DNA from 4 places in the Paenibacillus rhizolycopersici genome. Region 4 is predicted to be linked to each of the others. Evidence: riboswitches for the same ligand, from Rfam matches in the RefSeq annotation. Region 4 holds a riboswitch; each other region holds the start of a gene.
What was found. Region 4 has a riboswitch for cyclic di-AMP ahead of IM700_RS20575 (C40 family peptidase). Riboswitches for the same ligand answer to the same signal wherever they lie in the genome.
Positions count from the first base shown of each region.

Region 1: another riboswitch for cyclic di-AMP. It lies ahead of IM700_RS03680 (APC family permease); the one in region 4 lies ahead of IM700_RS20575 (C40 family peptidase).
Region 2: another riboswitch for cyclic di-AMP. It lies ahead of IM700_RS02310 (KamA family radical SAM protein); the one in region 4 lies ahead of IM700_RS20575 (C40 family peptidase).
Region 3: another riboswitch for cyclic di-AMP. It lies ahead of IM700_RS10315 (hypothetical protein); the one in region 4 lies ahead of IM700_RS20575 (C40 family peptidase).

Region 1 is NZ_JADCNN020000002.1:333,632-337,844, reverse strand. Features, by position in the region: gene IM700_RS03695 (threonine aldolase family protein) at 1-285, shown strand, start outside; gene IM700_RS03690 (DsrE family protein) at 282-626, shown strand; gene IM700_RS03685 (ArsR/SmtB family transcription factor) at 685-1,017, opposite strand; cyclic di-AMP (ydaO/yuaA leader) riboswitch at 1,279-1,453, shown strand; gene IM700_RS03680 (APC family permease) at 1,613-3,430, shown strand; gene pyk (pyruvate kinase) at 3,487-4,213, shown strand, end outside.
Region 2 is NZ_JADCNN020000001.1:529,013-533,225, reverse strand. Features, by position in the region: gene IM700_RS02315 (methyl-accepting chemotaxis protein) at 1-524, shown strand, start outside; gene IM700_RS02310 (KamA family radical SAM protein) at 599-1,750, opposite strand; cyclic di-AMP (ydaO/yuaA leader) riboswitch at 1,912-2,054, opposite strand; gene IM700_RS02305 (cobyric acid synthase) at 2,078-3,655, opposite strand; gene cobS (adenosylcobinamide-GDP ribazoletransferase) at 3,915-4,213, opposite strand, start outside.
Region 3 is NZ_JADCNN020000007.1:180,385-184,597, reverse strand. Features, by position in the region: gene kdpA (potassium-transporting ATPase subunit KdpA) at 1-1,221, opposite strand, end outside; gene kdpF (K(+)-transporting ATPase subunit F) at 1,253-1,330, opposite strand; gene IM700_RS10315 (hypothetical protein) at 1,456-1,857, opposite strand; cyclic di-AMP (ydaO/yuaA leader) riboswitch at 1,975-2,150, opposite strand; cyclic di-AMP (ydaO/yuaA leader) riboswitch at 2,259-2,438, opposite strand; gene IM700_RS10310 (MBL fold metallo-hydrolase) at 2,697-3,377, shown strand; gene IM700_RS10305 (nucleotidyltransferase domain-containing protein) at 3,401-4,186, opposite strand.
Region 4 is NZ_JADCNN020000027.1:27,281-31,493, reverse strand. Features, by position in the region: gene IM700_RS20580 (C40 family peptidase) at 119-610, opposite strand; gene IM700_RS20575 (C40 family peptidase) at 1,210-1,701, opposite strand; cyclic di-AMP (ydaO/yuaA leader) riboswitch at 1,706-1,842, opposite strand; gene IM700_RS20570 (hypothetical protein) at 2,063-2,893, opposite strand; gene IM700_RS20565 (M1 family metallopeptidase) at 2,947-4,213, opposite strand, start outside.

The DNA of each region.
Region 1 (4,213 bases), on a different contig from region 4:
GCAGAGTGGTATAACCGATGCCATCAGATGAAGACGGTCCCGGCCGTTCCGGTTTCGAACATGTTCCACGTCCATGCGGATGTCCCCAAGGAACGGCTGGAGCATAGCCTTGTTGAAGTGTACCGGGAAACCGGCGTTGGGTTAACCGCCGTCCTCAAGGAGAAGGCGGATGGAGGCTGTTCCTTCGAGGTGAGTCTCGGAGACCGTTATGGCGAGGTGCCGAAAGACCGGATGCAGTTGACGTTTGAACTGCTCGATCAGAAGCTGAGAGGAGAATCGCTTTGAACCGAAAAGTTATTTTTCTAACGACCGACAGCTTCGGGGACGGTGACCGGGAACTGGGGATGCAGCTGTTGGAAACGTTCCTAACGTTGTTGAAGCAGCGGGAACAGGAGCAGCTTCCGGCGGCAGTATTTTGTGTAAATCGGGGTGTTCTTGCCCTAACGGAGCAGTCGTTTGCTTCGTTGCACCTGAAGGAGCTGGCGAGTCGCGGTGTGCCGGTATTGGCTTGTGGGACCTGCGTTAACTATTACGGCATCCAGGATCAACTCGCAGCTGGCGAGGTGTCCAGTATGGGGCGTTTTATGGAACTGGCTGCGCAATATGAGGTCTTGACGCTGGCTTGATCTCGGCCGAAGAAATCATCAAAGAAACACCGTAAGAATTACGGCATTTGCCGTTTTCTTACGGTGTTTTTTGTTGATCCGGGCTTTGAATTTCCTGTAAGTATTCGTCAAGCCGGTTAAACCGCTCTTCCCATAAGTTTCGGAACGAGGCGATCCACTCGTCCAGCTCCTGCAGGGGTTCCGGCCGAAGCCGGTAAATCCGGCGATTCGCAACAGGTTGAACCTCGACGATGCGGGCTTCATTCAGCACCTTGAGATGCTTCGATACCTGCGGCTGCCGGACTTGGAGCCGATCCGCGATTTCTCCTACGGTTAGTGGACCGTATCGCAGCAGTTCAACCATTTTCAGTCGATGGGGTTCGGCAAGCGCGCTCAAAGTTGCAGTATTCATCGGTCTCACTTCCTTATTTCGAGTATACCTTATTTGGTCGCAAATATTCCAGTAGGGGAATATGAATAATTCACATCACTGTCGACCATCGTCTTATTTCCTCGTAAATTCAAGTCCGTACGAAATAATTAGCGTAGAAGAGCGATGTATACGCGTACCTCGACAATGCGGATCGCATTTCGTTGCCAATCCGCCTTAAACTCATCTTTACACTTTTTAGGGCGGGGAGTATGATTCATCAGTGGTAATTTTTATATGGCAAATACCTGATCGCTGAATTCTTTATTCAGTAAGAAACGGGGGAACCAACCGAAACGGGTCGTGAGGCTTCGTTTCTGGGGTGAATCGCTTGTTTTGGCTATCCTGGCCATGAGCGTAGGGCTGCTTTCGTGCCCGAATCCGTCAGCTAACTCCGTAAGCGTCCGAAAGAGGGAATTGTCGCGGATATTCGCTTGAGTTTCAAATAAAGCGGCCGCGGGAAGGTCCAACTTTCCTGCGGCCTTTTTGTGTTGTTCTCTGCGGGAATGGGGAGCCTATAGAACCACGAATGGTTAGAGATATAAGGTTATTTAAGGGATGAAGAGAGGAAATCACCATGGTGAACAAAATTAAGCGAGTACTGATCGGCAGACCGATGAAAAGTACCGAAATTGAAGGGGAGAAACTGAGCAAGCTCAAGGCGTTGGCAGTACTGTCCTCGGACGCTTTATCGTCTGTGGCTTACGGGACGGAGCAAATTCTGATCGTCTTGATGGCGGCGGGATTTTCGGCCGTCTGGTATTCCATCCCGATCTCGTTTGCGGTTCTGGGGCTTTTACTTATTCTGATTTTGTCGTATCGGCAAACGATTTACTCCTACCCCGCCGGGGGCGGGGCGTATATCGTGGCGATGGATAACCTTGGGCGATCGACAGGTTTGCTGGCCGGCGGCTCGCTCCTGGTCGATTATGTTCTGACGGTGGCGGTCAGCTCGTCGGCGGGAACGGATGCCATTACATCCGCTTTCCCGGCGCTGCATGATCAACGGGTGTTGATTGCGCTGCTAATGATCACCTTGTTAACGCTGATGAATCTTCGAGGGGTAACGGAGTCAGCATCCGTATTGGCTATTCCGGTATATCTGTTTGTCGCGTCCATCTTTGTTCTGATCCTGTCGGGGTTGTTTAAATATTTGACCGGTGGAATTCACGCGAGCGTGCCAGAGATGGGGACGGCGGTTTCCGATATAAGTCTGTTCCTGCTGCTCAAGGCGTTCAGTTCCGGCTGTTCGGCCTTAACCGGGGTAGAGGCGGTATCCAACGCCATCCCGAACTTCAAGCAGCCGGCGGAACGTAATGCTGCAGCTACGCTGGTGATGATGGGTGTCATTCTCTGCACCATGTTTATCGGAATCAGTGCGCTGGCCTATTGGTACGGTATCGCTCCTGATCCGAAAGCAACCGTTGTCTCACAGATTGCCGAGTCGACCTTCGGCCGGGGCGCGTTATACTACGTCATCCAGGCGATTACAGCGCTGATCCTGTTCCTGGCCGCCAACACGGCTTACTCAGCCTTTCCCTTGCTGGCGTTTATGCTGGCCAAAGACAAGTACATGCCGCATGCGTTTATGGTGCGCGGGGACCGGCTCGGTTTTTCGAACGGAATTATTTTCCTTGGCGTGGCTTCGGCGTTGCTGGTTCTCGGGTTCCATGGCAACACGGAGAGCTTGATTCCGTTATACGCGGTTGGCGTATTTATTCCGTTCACCTTGTCGCAGCTCGGGATGATGATTCGATGGCTAAAGCTGAAGCCGCAAGGATGGGTGTTCCGGTTTGTCATCAATACGATTGGGATGCTGACAACGCTGGGGATTACGCTGATCTTCATCATCACCAAATTTTCGCATATATGGGTCGTATTTATCTTCTTACCGCTGGTGATGTTTATCTTTTACCAAATTCATCGTCATTATTTAAATATTGCCGACCAGCTTCGAATCCAGATGGATACGGAAAAACCTTGCATCAAAGGCAGCACTATCGTCGTGCCGGTTGCGGGCGTTACTCGCGTCGTGATGAACTCGTTGAGCTACGCCAAATCGCTGACGGACAACGTTGTCGCCGTGTATGTCGGGTTTGATGACGAAGAAATTGACCGCATGGAGAAGAAGTGGAAGGAATGGAACCCCGGGGTTCGGTTAATCACGCTCCGTTCCAGCTTCCGCAGCATCATCCGGCCCATCATGAAGTTCATCGATACGGTGGAATGGAAAACTGCAGAGACCGACCATATTACCGTCCTAATTCCGCAGTTTATTACCCGGCACTGGTGGCAGAATATTTTGCATAACCAATCGAGCCTTTTGCTTCGGGCCTATTTATTCAATAAAAAGGACATTGTCATTGCAACCGTTCCTTACCATCTGCAAAAATAATTCGTTTCGCCGGCTTGACGCATACTAACCTAAACGTTACCTAAGGAGGTTTCAAGGTGCTGCGGACAAAAATCATTTGCACGTTAGGCCCCGCCTGCGACTCGGTTTCCGTGCTGAAGGAAATGATTCAGGGCGGGATGACGGTCGGCCGACTGAATATGGCCCACGGGGAGCTGGAGGAGCATGTGGCCCGCATACAGCGGGTGCGGCAAGCCGCGCAAGAACTGCATAGCTTTGTACCGATTATGATGGATATCAAGGGGCCAGAGGTGCGCATCGGGAAATTGCGGGAACCATTCTGCGAGCTGATTGCCGGAGAAGAGATGGTGCTTACAACAGAGCCGCTAGACGGAGACGCCGCGAAAATCTCGGTCAACTATCCCGAAATGCCGCAGGTTGTGCAAGCGAATGATCGAATCCTGATCGATGACGGGTTGATCGAGCTGCGCGTCATATCGGCCGAGGGGGCTGAAGTCCGTTGCCGCATCATCAGCGGCGGGAAGCTCAAGCCGAACAAAGGCGTCAATCTGCCTGGGATCAAAACTACGCTGCCTGGCGTGACAGAGCGAGACATTCGGCATATTCATTTTGGCCTGGAGAACGGGGTGGAGATGATCGCCGTATCGTTTGTTCGCAAAGGTGACGATATCCGTGAAGTTCGGCGGATTTTGCAGGAGAATAATGGAGGACACGTCCAGATCATCTCCAAAATCGAAAATGAGGAAGGCGTGCAAGATCTGGAGGATATCATCGAGGCTTCGGATGGAATCATGATTGCGCGCG
Region 2 (4,213 bases), on a different contig from region 4:
CGAAGCAAATCAATATTTTGGCCCTCAACGCAGCGATCGAAGCCGCACGGGCCGGCGAGCACGGGAAAGGATTTGCTGTCGTAGCGGAGGAAGTTCGCAAGCTGGCCGAGCAATCCCGCCTGGCGATGGAGGAAATCGGGGAGAATCTGCTCAGCATTCGAGAAGAATCGGAAAATTCCGTCAGCGCGATGCAGCGCGCTAGCGAGGAAATCGTCTCCGGGACCGAGCGCGTGAAGCAAGCCGGACAAGCCTTCGAACAATTGACGGAACTCATTCAGAACGTCAACTTGACGATCCAATCCGTTTCGGCATCCACGCAGGAGGTGTCCGCCGGAACCGAGGAAGTGACCGCTTCCGTTGAAGAGTCGGCGAATATTACCGCTAAATCGTTGGCCAATATGGAGCAAATCGCCGAATATTCGCAGCAGCAGCTCAGTGAAATGGAAAGCCACGCCCGAACAGTTCGTTCGCTGCATGAACAGGCGTTGTCGCTGCAAGAATCGATTGCGAAATTCCGGATTTAACCGGAGTTTAGAGAAAAAAAACGTACCCTTACTGCCTCCCTTTTACGGAGCCGGCGGTCAGGGTACGTTTTGTTTTACCCGGTAACGGACATTTCGTTGAAGGAGACGGCTTCGTCTTGCCTCCGCTCCGGTTTCCTCCAGTAGGCTTCGTTGCCCGGCAGGTCATCGAACCAAGCAGCCTCGTCCGGACAAGGCAAAATCATGAACTTGCCGTAATCATGGTCTCGCGACTGATGATATTTGAGATAAGCCTGGCCGTCTTCGATTGCGAGGATTTCGATTTTTCCCGAAGAGTGACTCATCGACAAGCGCACGCGCTTGCCCAGGCCCGAAGTGCGGGCCTTCGCTTCCTCAACCAGCTGGTACGCCCGTTTCAGCGGAATGACAAAATCGGCATTTCCGGCAACTGGCCGGTTGATGAAGAAATAATAGGGTGTGACGCCTGCCCAGGACAACCGATCCAGCAATTCGCCAAGCACGGCCGCATCGTCGTTAATGCCTTTGAGGATCGGCGTTTGATTGACCACAATAGCCCCGGCGTCGTGCAACGCCTGAAAGCCTCGTTTGGCCTCAGGGGTCATTTCGCGCGGATGATTGATATGCGCCATGACATAAATACGTTGGTCTACGGTGGAGAATTCCCTGATCAGATCCAGCAGCTCCGGATCTTCATAAATGCGCATGGGATTAAAAACGGGGATTTTCGAGCCGAGGCGGATGATTTTCACATGTTCAATGGCTCGCAGCTGTTCGAGTATAGTACGCAGCTTCCTCGTAGCCAGGATCAGGCTGTCACCGCCGGTCAATAAGACGTTGTTGATCTCGGGATGCTGAGCGATGTACTCGATGCCGGGCGTCACATCAGACATCGCCTCCTTCACATCGTTGCGGAACAAGCGTTTGCGGAAGCAATAGCGGCAGTAGGAGCCGCAAACCTCGGAGACGATCAACAGCGCGGTCGTCCGGTATTTGTGCTGACAGCCGGGAACCGCATAGTTCGTCGCCTCGTCGGAAGCGTCCCAACGCCCGTATTCCTTAAGCTCTCCCGTATTCGGGATCACCAGCTTGCGGATTGGGTCTTCCGGATCGTTCCAGTCGATCAGATTCAAATAGTAATCATTTACCCGAAAGACGAATTTGTCCGTAATCGGTTTCAATTCCTGACGCTCCTGTTCGGACAATTCGCTCACCTTGGCGATGTCGGTGATGTACTTCGGATTTGCCATAATCATCTCCTCCTTTAATGGGATCGATGCGTAAAGAAGTAGCGGGAAACCTTGCAGTGAATGCGAGTACTCCGCCGAATGCTCGGGTCATATCCCTTGAGAAGCACAAAAAGACCCCGCTCAAATAAACAGGGTCATTAGTTGATGACTGAACATATTTAAGATGACCCATCCACTGCAAACGAGGTTAGCTGACGGGCTCGGGAAAGATGGTCCCCTACGTTAAAACTAGCAACGATTCGCCCCAAAAAATGGTTCCCCCGCTTTTCGACTTTACTCATCGAAAATTAAGCGTACTATCATGCTACCTTAGAATCGCCTGATTTGTCAAAGCTTACCTTCTTCCGCGCTCGGCCGAATTCCGGAAATTTCGTAGACCAGGTCCATCCGCAAATGGCTGCGGACTACATCAGCCAGCCGGTTGAAGGCTTCCTCCTTCCGCGAGAAGGACGCAAAAGTGGTGCCCAAAGGTTCCAGTCCTTTGCTTGTACGAAGCCCATCCAGCCAGGCGCGCCGCCAGGTATCATTGTGGAACAAACCGTGTAGATACGTTCCGAACACTCTCCCGTCGGCTCGAACTGCGCCTTCCGGATGCGGGGCGTCCTCCGCTCCCCCCTGCCTTGGCTCCATCCCTTCGGCTTGTAACATAAACAAAGGACTGATGTCCCGAAGGAATTGGGTCTCGCCAGCATGGATCTCATAGCCTTCTATCAGCAATCGACGATCCGAAAGATGCAGCGGAACTGGCAGGTTATCTATCGTTTGGCCATAAACGCGAACGGTCCTTTTGCCCGGAATGAAGGTTGTTGTTAAAGGTAGCAAACCAATTCCTATCGCCGATCTCACTTGGCCGGATTCTACCGCGTCTGGATCATGCAATTGCTCTCCCAGCATTTGATACCCACCACAAATGCCGACAAGCTGGGCTTGGGTATTCCCTTCGATCAAACTGCAAATTGCTCCCTCCAGCCCTTGCTCCCGCAGGAATGTTAAATCCCCGATCGTATCCTTGGTTCCCGGTAAAATCACGGCATCCGGATGTCCAAGTTCCGAAGGTTTACTTACGTAACGCAGTGACACATCCGGTTCGGCAGCCAAAGGTGCGAAATCGGTAAAATTAGAAATTCGCGGGTAACGAATGACCGCGATATCCAGCACCTTACCGGCAGCCTTCTCTGAGCGGGAAACATAAGTATCCAGAACAACAGAATCCTCCGCTTCAATATCCAGATCAGGCAGAAACGGGAGCACGCCTAACACAGGAATCCCGGTCCGCTGCTCCAGCCAATCCAGCCCGGGCTGCAGCAGGGACAAATCGCCGCGGAACTTGTTGATCAAGAACCCTTTGACTCGAGCTCGTTCGTGCGGCTCCAGCAGCTCCAACGTGCCGACGAGAAAGGCAAATACGCCGCCACGGTCGATATCGCCGACCAAAATGACCGGAGCATCCGCCCACTCAGCCAAATTCATATTGACGATATCCCGCTGCTTCAGGTTGATTTCCGCCGGGCTGCCAGCCCCCTCCATGACGACGATGCCGTGCTTCTCGCGCAGCCTTCCAAGCGCTTCCACCACCAGCGATTTGGCATGGGGCAGGAACTCCTCGCGATAGTCTGATGCGCTGAGATGCCGGTAAGGACGCCCGTGAACGACGATTTGCGAATGCATCTCACCCGTTGGCTTGATCAACACCGGATTCATGTCCGTGGTGGCGTCGATCCCGCAAGCCTCCGCCTGGATTCCTTGCGCCCGACCGATTTCGAATCCGTCTGGTGTAACATAGGAGTTCAGAGCCATATTCTGCGACTTAAACGGAACTGGATGAAGCCCGTCCTGCGCGAAAATACGGCATAATGCCGTCACGATGACGCTTTTACCCACGTCCGATGCCGTGCCTTGGATCATCAGCACCGCGCTGGCCGGAGCCGGGGCATCAGAATCTGCGCCAGTAACTTCAAACTCGTCAAGCCTTTTGTTCACTTTAGCCTCCACCCCTTTCCGAATCGTGAGATTTGTTCCTCTGCAGGCTGCTTTGCCCGATTATCCCTTTCATTAAGGGTGGGGGCCCTTGTATTGTTATCGTTATTAGCACCCTGAGCCTAAGGGATAATGGTGCAAAACCTCGGTTGGGACACGGACTTGCTATGACATTAACATCCAGGCCTTACCGCAAAATCAACACGGCGAGCAGAAGCAGGACAGCCTCCAGCCCTTCACCAAGCGCACCGTATGTATCCCCAGTCAAACCGCCCAGTTTGGCACTGATCCGACGGGCCGCCCAGGTGCCCGCTGCCCAGGCAATCAAAGGCGCCGTAACGATATATAATAGCGAGCGAAGCAATGCGGTTTCGTCAGCTCCGCTCAGCGACAGGAGCAGGGTTAGCAGCAGCACCATGACCGTAAGCGTGACCGCCATCATAGTGCCTCCCCAGGCATCCCGCTCACCAAAGCCGTGAAACTGCG
Region 3 (4,213 bases), on a different contig from region 4:
GAGCTTCTTGCCGAGAAATTCCGGCGTGCGCCCAACCATCAGACCGGACAAGAACACCGCAATCATCGCATACATCAACACGTTCATGATTCCGACGCCCGCTCCGCCGAAGACCGTATTCAGCATCATGTTCGCCAGCGGAACCAGCCCGCCGATCGGCGTCAGCGTATCGTGCATCGTATTGACCGCTCCCGTCTCCGTCGCGGTTGTGACCGTCGCGAACAAGGCCGACTGGGCTAGGCCAAAACGAACCTCCTTGCCCTCCATGCTGCCTTGGCCATGCGCGATGCCAAGGGCGTTGAATGCCGGATTGCCGGCGCTTTCGGCCGAAAGCAATACGCCAAGCATGACGATGAACATCATCAGCATCGATACGAACAACACCCGGCCTTGTTTGGCATTCCCGACCATTTTCCCATAAGCGAAAGGAAGGGAAGTCCCGATCAGCATCATCAATAGGATTTGCAGCATATTGCTGAATCCCCCCGGATTTTCAAACGGATGGGCCGAGTTCACGCCCACGAATCCGCCGCCGTTGTTGCCGAACTGCTTAATCGACAAGAACGAGGCAATCGGCCCCCGGGCGATAGGTTGCTCTGTCCCCTGAAGGGTATGGGCGATCGCCGTTGATGCCATAGTTTGCGGTACGCCCAACGCTACGAATATTAAAGCCGAAATGAACGATACCGGCAGCAGAACCCGGGTGATCGCACGAACCAGATCCACGAAGAAACTGCCGATCGGTTTGCCGGCCAAGCCGCGAATAAATGCCATCGCCGCGGCGACGCCGGTCGCCGTCGAAGTGAACATCATGAATACGATCCCGATCATCTGCGAAAGGTAAGACAGTCCGCTTTCCCCGCTGTAATGCTGCAGATCCGTATTGGTCATGAAGGCAATCACCGTATTGAAGGCGAGCGTCGGCTCCATGTTTGAAACCCCGCTCGGATTCAGCGGCAGGAACCCTTGCAGCCGAAAAATCAGATAGACGATAAGCATCATCGCCAAATTGCTCAGCACCGCGGATAAAGCATACTTCTTCCAGGACTGATTCTCCTGACGGATGCCGCTGGCATGGAATATTACTCTTTCAATAGGTCCGAACCACCGGTCCAGACCGTTCTTTTCATAGTCAAACGCTTTGGCCAAGTATAGACCGGCCGGTCTGGCGACGATTACCGCGAGGCCCAAAGTAACGAGTATGGCAATCCAACTGTAGATAGTCACGTCTTATCCCTCCGAAAGGCAAATGTTAAAACTTCTCCGGGTTCAGCAGCGCATACCCCAAATAAACAAAAACCGCCACGATTAAGATGCCAAGTCCCCACATCATCGCTGATCTCCACCCTCCGAAATCGCTTTGGAAGCCCAAGTTGCCAGACCTGCCATCATGCAAACCATGACGATAATTAAGCCGATCATGAAAATGTCCATCATCGTCGATCGGATCCTCCTTTACTCATTGTGCAGAATAAACGATACGTCTTTTCCCTTCGTATAAATCACATAGTTAGCGCCAAGCTTTTTATAAACCGCGCCAGGATGCATCTTTTGCGTAATGACATAAATCGGCTTCGACGTCCATGGACGGCAGAATTGCAAATATCGGCAGGTTAGTGTCAGAGATTCTTCGAAGATATACACCGTCCCGATGGGGATATCAGGTACGACCTTGTTTTTGCGTTTAGTAGTATCCACTAGAATGACGTGCTCTATCCCACGGTCTATCGCCTCCTGGCGGCTTCTATCATTGTTGACCATCAGTGCAAACGGGATTTCGCGGTACTTCATCGTTCTGATGAAATCTACCGCCAATGGATTCGTAAGCGTCACCAGCGCGTATTCAAAAGTGCCCACTTCTTGTATTCCTCCTGATTCAGAAATTAGGCATCAAAAAAGAAGCCTGGGAAGAGGGAATCTTCGCGGGCTTCCAGCATGAATGTATTCTATGCTTTAGGAATCGCGCTATAAGGTTTCCTCTCTCGTCTGCACTTACGAGGTTAGCTGACGGGCTCGGGCGCGAGAGACGCCCTACCTCGCGATACGCAACTATCGCCAGGATTCGCCCCATAGGCGGTAAGCGCGACCTGCGCTCCGCCCGAATGGGTCCCCCGTTCCTTCGCATCGGAAGGATTCAGTGTGATGCAAATAGATTGTTAATTTTCTTCTTAATTGTTAATGTAACACTTTCTTCCCTTTCATGAATGGGCATAAGAAAACCACAGAGGATATCCCTGCGGCTCGCCATGACAAGTCCATCATCCTCTCTCCCTACGCTGACGAGGTTAGCTGTCGGATTCGGGCGGTGAGAGTCGCCCTACCCCTGCGGCATAGGCTTGCCGCAGGGGATTCACCCCGGACCGTTCCGCCGACTCTCACATCGGCAGCGATCATTGGTTCCCCCGTTTTCCTGATCGGAAATTAAGCGATACTGATTGTTTTATTGGAATCATTTCATGAGTCGAATATTACGCTTGCGCTTGTTCTTTGTAAAGCTAGACCAAACGCAAATTTGAGATAAAAAACCTTATAATTTCGTCATTTTTAGCGTTTTCAAGGGATAAAAAACGTCTTTCTCTACGATTACCTCTACCGCAGACCCTTACTTGAAATCCGGCTAGGACTTGTCCTCCGCCCCTTTCTTTGCTACGATTTTGCGCAGATAAACTAAGCTTGAACAACGAGGAGGAGATTACATGAAACAAACGAACGCATCCGGCCTGATGCCGCTGCCGCTAAACCTGAACTTGCCGAATGGGAACCAGATGCCGGTCCATGCGGTTCTGTTATGGGGGACCGATCATCTCGTCCTCGTTGACACCGGGGTTCCCGGTCAATTGGACGTGATCCGCAAAGGGTTGGAGCAAGGAGGGTTCTCCCTGGAACAGTTGACGCATGTGATCATCACGCATCAAGACAGGGATCATATCGGTAGCTTGCCGGAGCTGGTCCAGGCGAAGGCGGGGAAGTTGGAAGTATTGGCCCATGAAACGGGGATTCCTTACCTGGCATGGGAAATTCCGCTGATTAAAAGCGGAATCACCGCCGAACCGGTCGTAGTGGATACGGCGCTTCACGATGGCGACGAGCTGCCATTTGGCGGTGGCCTGCGGGTATTGCATACCCCGGGGCACACGCCGGATCATATCAGCTTATATCATGCTTCCAGCAAAACGTTGATCAGCGGGGACGTGCTCGTCTCGAGCGGCGGCAAGGTGTTGCCGCCCGATCCGAAGTTCACACCGGATTACGCCCAGGCCCTTCTATCGGTCGAAAAATTGGCCGCCCTGGATGTGGAAACGGTAATTACCTACCATGGCGGCGTATGTACCGGGGCGATCAAGGAACGGCTGAAGGAAATCGCTGCGGGGAAATAAGCATAGCAGTCCCGGCCAGCCGGTTAAATATCGCCTACCGGCGTAAATCCGCCCAGCCAATTTAATTCGCTGTCTTCCATGAATCGCGAGGGCCAGCTTCGTCCATCCTCACCCCAATCGGCGAACGTGCGGACCGACTGGTAAAACGCTTCGATATGCTCGGCCGTTGGTTCCTGCAGCATCCGTTCGATCAGCGGCAGGAAGCCTTCGGGCCGATCCGGAGCTTGTTCCAGAACATTAAGAAACCACTTATGGTACGGATACAGCATTTCATTATGCGCCAAGATCAGTCTTCCGCCGAACAAAACCAAATTATTGACGGCATGTCGCAATAGATAGAGGTTGTCATGCTTGAAGGCTTCGGCGGAATACCATTTCCACGCTTCGAACTGGGCCAAGAAACGGGAGATATTCTCCTGCTTACGTTCTGCCGGATAGCGAACGATATCTGCCAGCAGTTCCTCCACTCCCGTGATGTTTGAAAAAGCGAGGATCGCCCCTTCAAATGCAAAACGGGCCGGCTCGCTCCCTTTCTCGGCCACCTGCTTCATGAATCCGCAAGAGATATATTTTCCGTCCACGTAACCGGACTCATAGTCCGTCGATTCATTTTCCCAATACGTCGTCTCTCCGGTGCTTACCCGCCGGGCATAATCCTCCTCGGATATCACGATCATCACGTCTACATCCGAGGACGGTTTCGCGAATCCGTGGGCAATCGAACCGGAAACCAGTAAGGCCAGAATATCCTCCCGGGCGGCGAGCTTGGCCTTTAGTTTCTCGATCGACTTGGCATGATGTGCGTACATTCCTTATTCCCTTCCTTCTCTTGAAAC
Region 4 (4,213 bases):
TTTTTGCCGGACGTCTCGTTATATAGATAAGGCCACGAACATAAAAAGACCGCAAGCTGTTCCGAGTCGGAAACGCGGCTTGCGGCGAGAGACAATGAACTTGACGAATCCCGGGTGATCAGGATTCCGTAGCGTAAACAGAATAACCGTATTTACTGAGAACACGCTTCGCGCCAACGTAGCGGTTCTGGTAGTAGCTGTTGCTTAACTTGTCGATGCGGATGCCTTTGGATGAGGACGCGTGGGCGAATTCCCCTTCGCCAACGTAAACACCGACATGCGATACCTTGCCGGTCCCCGTGGTTTTGAAGAAAACGAGGTCACCTGCTTGGAGTTCTTTCTTCGATACCGGCGTCCCTTGCTTATATTGGGCGGCCGACACGCGCGCGAGCTTGATGCCCATTTGGCTGAACACATACCGGGTAAAACCGGAGCAATCGAATCCCGTTGTCGTGGTGCCCCCAAATTTATAAGGCGTCCCGTATACGGAATCTACGATACTGGCTAGCGGCGTTGTTTCCGTGGCTTCCGCGTCGGCAAAGGCGCTCCCTGCCCCCAAGGTGAACAGAAGGGCCAAACTCGTTACCGCTGCTGTCAAAGTCTTTCTCAAGATGTCATACTCCTTCCAAGGCCTACGAGGTTAGCTTATGGATTCGGTTGAAGGTTCCCTATGATCTCACTATATAGGTAGGTTAAATAGTTATCTTCAGATCACGAAGCAGCTCAAGATGAGGATTCGGCATCGAATCTTGAATTCAGCCGGGCCTTCCGCTGCTCACGTAGCTTTCAGCTACGCTGCGCTGCTCAGCCCCTAGCTTCATCCAACCTTCTCGGTGCTCCAAACCTGACTATTTAACCTTGATTGGAAAGGCAGTTCAAAAAGGCTTCTTTCCATCACGAAGCAGATCAATTCACCCTTTGGTGGGTCCCCCGTTTCCCGGGTGCCTGGGAATTCGGCATTTCATTGTAGGTTGCACCCAAGATGCTGCACAAGAACAGTTACAAGAATCATTACAAAGTTGTTACTATTTACGTTTTTCATTTTACCAAAGGCGTCCAGAGTTGACAAGTTTGTAGGGAAAAAGGCTTCTTTTGGCCTGTTTTGACGAAGGATTTCGTGGGTAATGGTTCCTAAGGAGCGGAGCGAGGGGAAAGAAAAAACCCGCAGAGACGTTGTTATCAACATCCCCACGGGCTTCGTGGTTTTACTTATTGAACATCATCGTGCTCAGCAACTTCACCGGTCACATCTTCATACTTGTCGTTGCTCATGATCCGTTTGGCTCCAACGTAACGCTCGACGTAATACTTATCGCTTAATTTGCTGATGACTACGCCCTTGGAGGAGGAAGCATGAGCAAATTTGCCGTCGCCGACGTAGATGCCGACATGAGAAATGCCTTTACCGGAAGTATTGAAGAAGACCAGATCGCCGGCGATCAATTCGCTTTTCTCAACGGCGGTTCCCATTTTGTATTGGGATCCGGATTGGTGAGGCAGCTTGATGCCGATTTTAGAGAAGACGTACATGGTAAATCCGGAACAGTCGAAACCGGCTGTGGTGGTTCCGCCGGAAACGTAGTCGCTTCCAAGCGCGCCGTCGATTACGGTGTCCAGTTTGGAATCGGCGAAAACGCTACCAGTTCCAATGGTGAAAAGCAATGCAAAACTTACTGCTGCTACAGTCAAACGCTTTTTCAAGAAGTTATGCTCCTTCCAATGCCTACGAGGTTAGCTTAAGGATTCGGTTGAAGGTTCCCTATGATCCCTCTAAAGCGAGATCAATTCACCCAAAGTGGTTCCCCCGTTTCCCTGGCGAAGGGAATTCGGCTTTGATTTCACACCTGAATTTACATATTCGACATCTGGCGTCATTCTCCTGCCAAAGATGACAAAAATAATTACAAAACTGTTACTGAAATTGCGTTGCTGTTATTGTAACAAAACCAGGTATCTTTTGGCAATGGTTAATTCACAAGATTAAGAGGGGAAATAGGACTCAAGGCCTCCGCCAATTGGCGAAGGCCTTGATTTTTCTGGGGGTTGGGGGAGTAAAAAAATTTTAACTTTTTTGTGTTTTTGACTGCCAAAGATGAAATTGAGAGGCCATCTTCCAGACTTTGAATGTGCTGCGAAAAAGAGGATACGTCTGCTGCAGAATGAGGGCAAGCATACCGGTCCAAAACCAAGAAGCTGTCCCGAACAGGAAGAAGAGAATTAGTCCGAAAGACCCGAGAATGGCAGAGATCGAGACGGCTTGCAGGAGGCTCCGAAAGCACATCAGCAGGGAGTTCCAGACGCCAGCTTTGAACAAATAGCCGAATTGGGCAAACAGCAGGCATTGTCGGATGAGCCAGCCATAGATAAACCAGCCTAGAATTAAGCCGAGCCCGACCAGCCAGGTTGTGGTGGGTGTTTCAACCCCCGCCAGTCCTGGCCAAAGGGATATTAGCTTCGGCACAATCCAGAAGGCCGGTAGCAACGTTAACATAAGCTCCAGCGCATAAAACAGGATTACCGGCCTGCCGAATTCTTTCATTCCCCGGAAGAGTGGGAAGCCCGGGCTCCGACTTTCGGACGGGATAAAACCGTAGAATATTCCGGCCTGAATCAAAGGGGTTAAAATCATGCGCAGCACCGCCATCCCCGCCAACAGCCAGCAATACAGCCGGACATCCGGATTGCTCCATAAATTGATCTGCCCCTCCAACAGGAACAGAATTCGCGACAGCGCGGTGGGCGGCGGGTCAGGGTATCTTTGCAACAGTGCCGTCACCGCCGTATCGACCAATCGGTAGAGGAACAATCCCCATAACAGTTGATACAGGAACAAGATGATGACTGAGGGAAATTGGCTTTTTAGGGCGGTCCACCCCAAACGAACGAAACTCATTTCTTTCCCTCCTTTAGAGGTGAATTAACAAAACTTTACTCATCGAGCCGGCCTTACCACAGAAACGTTCCGAGAATCGCCTCAAGTAGCTTGGTGACGCTCATGTTGGAGCGGGATAGCGTGGAATTCGGAACTTCCGCTTTTAAGTAGTTGTTGATGTGCATATTCTCCACCGTTAAAGTGTAATCCGGATCGATTTGGACCCAGGCCAACGGCGCTTTATATTGCAGCTTGATCTCGATGCGGGCGTCTTCTCCGTTCCATTGCTTGCGAGTGGTGTGTCCGTCTGTGAAAGTGAACAGCAGTGGGACCTTCGGATGCGTCGCCCCTTTGCGGGAGAAGATCACGCTCGATTCGTACAAGCGGTTCTCCTCCTGGACGACCGGAGTAACTTGAATTCGGTCTACCGCAAAATCAGCCATTTTTCCGTCATAGACGTATTGTTGAAAATAAGACTTCCAGCTCCGGCTGGTCACTTGCTCAACGACCCGCTGGAAGTCAGCCGTTGTCGGGTGCTTGAACCGGTATTTATGACTATAGGTGCTCAGAATCCGCTTCATGGTCTTACTGCCGACCTGCCGCTCGATATCAAGCAGGATCAGCTTGCCGCGATAATACGCGTTTTTGGCGTAACCGTCACCGGAGCCGTACTTCCAGGCGTTTTGAGTCAGCGAAGCCGGGGAGGTAATCAAGGCGGATTGGATCGGAAGATTCGGGGCGATCCCGAATTCCTGTTCCATCAGCTTATCCTCCGCATAGGATGCAAAGGCCTCGTCTAGCCAGGCTTCCTCGAACTCATTGTTGGCGATCATCCCGTAGAAAAACTGGTGGGCGATTTCATGGATGACCGTCCGCTCCAGCTCGTCGTAGCTGGGAGAATCACTGGCAGCTCCGAACGCCGTCACCAGGGTCGGATATTCCATGCCGCCTGCACCGTTGCCGTTGGCCGGCGGTACGACGACCGTCAGCGTGGAGTAAGGGTAGCGGCCATACCATTTGCTGTAGTTGGCCAGCGCCACCTTGGCGGCATAGAAGTAACGTTCTTTCAGGTCCTTGTGGGTGGGATCAAGATATAGCTTAATCCGCACGCCCGGAACCTCCGCGGATGAGAACGGCTCTTCCGCATAGATGAAATTCGGTGAAGCCGACCAGGCGAAATCGTGAACGTCGTCGGCGTAGAACTGTACGGTCTTCCGCCCGTCCTTTAACACCGCTTTTTTGGTCTGAAAGCCGGTTGCCGCCACGTTGTACGTTTCAGGGACGTTGATTCTTACGCTAAAAATCCCGAAATCGGAGTAAAATTCCGAATTTCCGTGATAC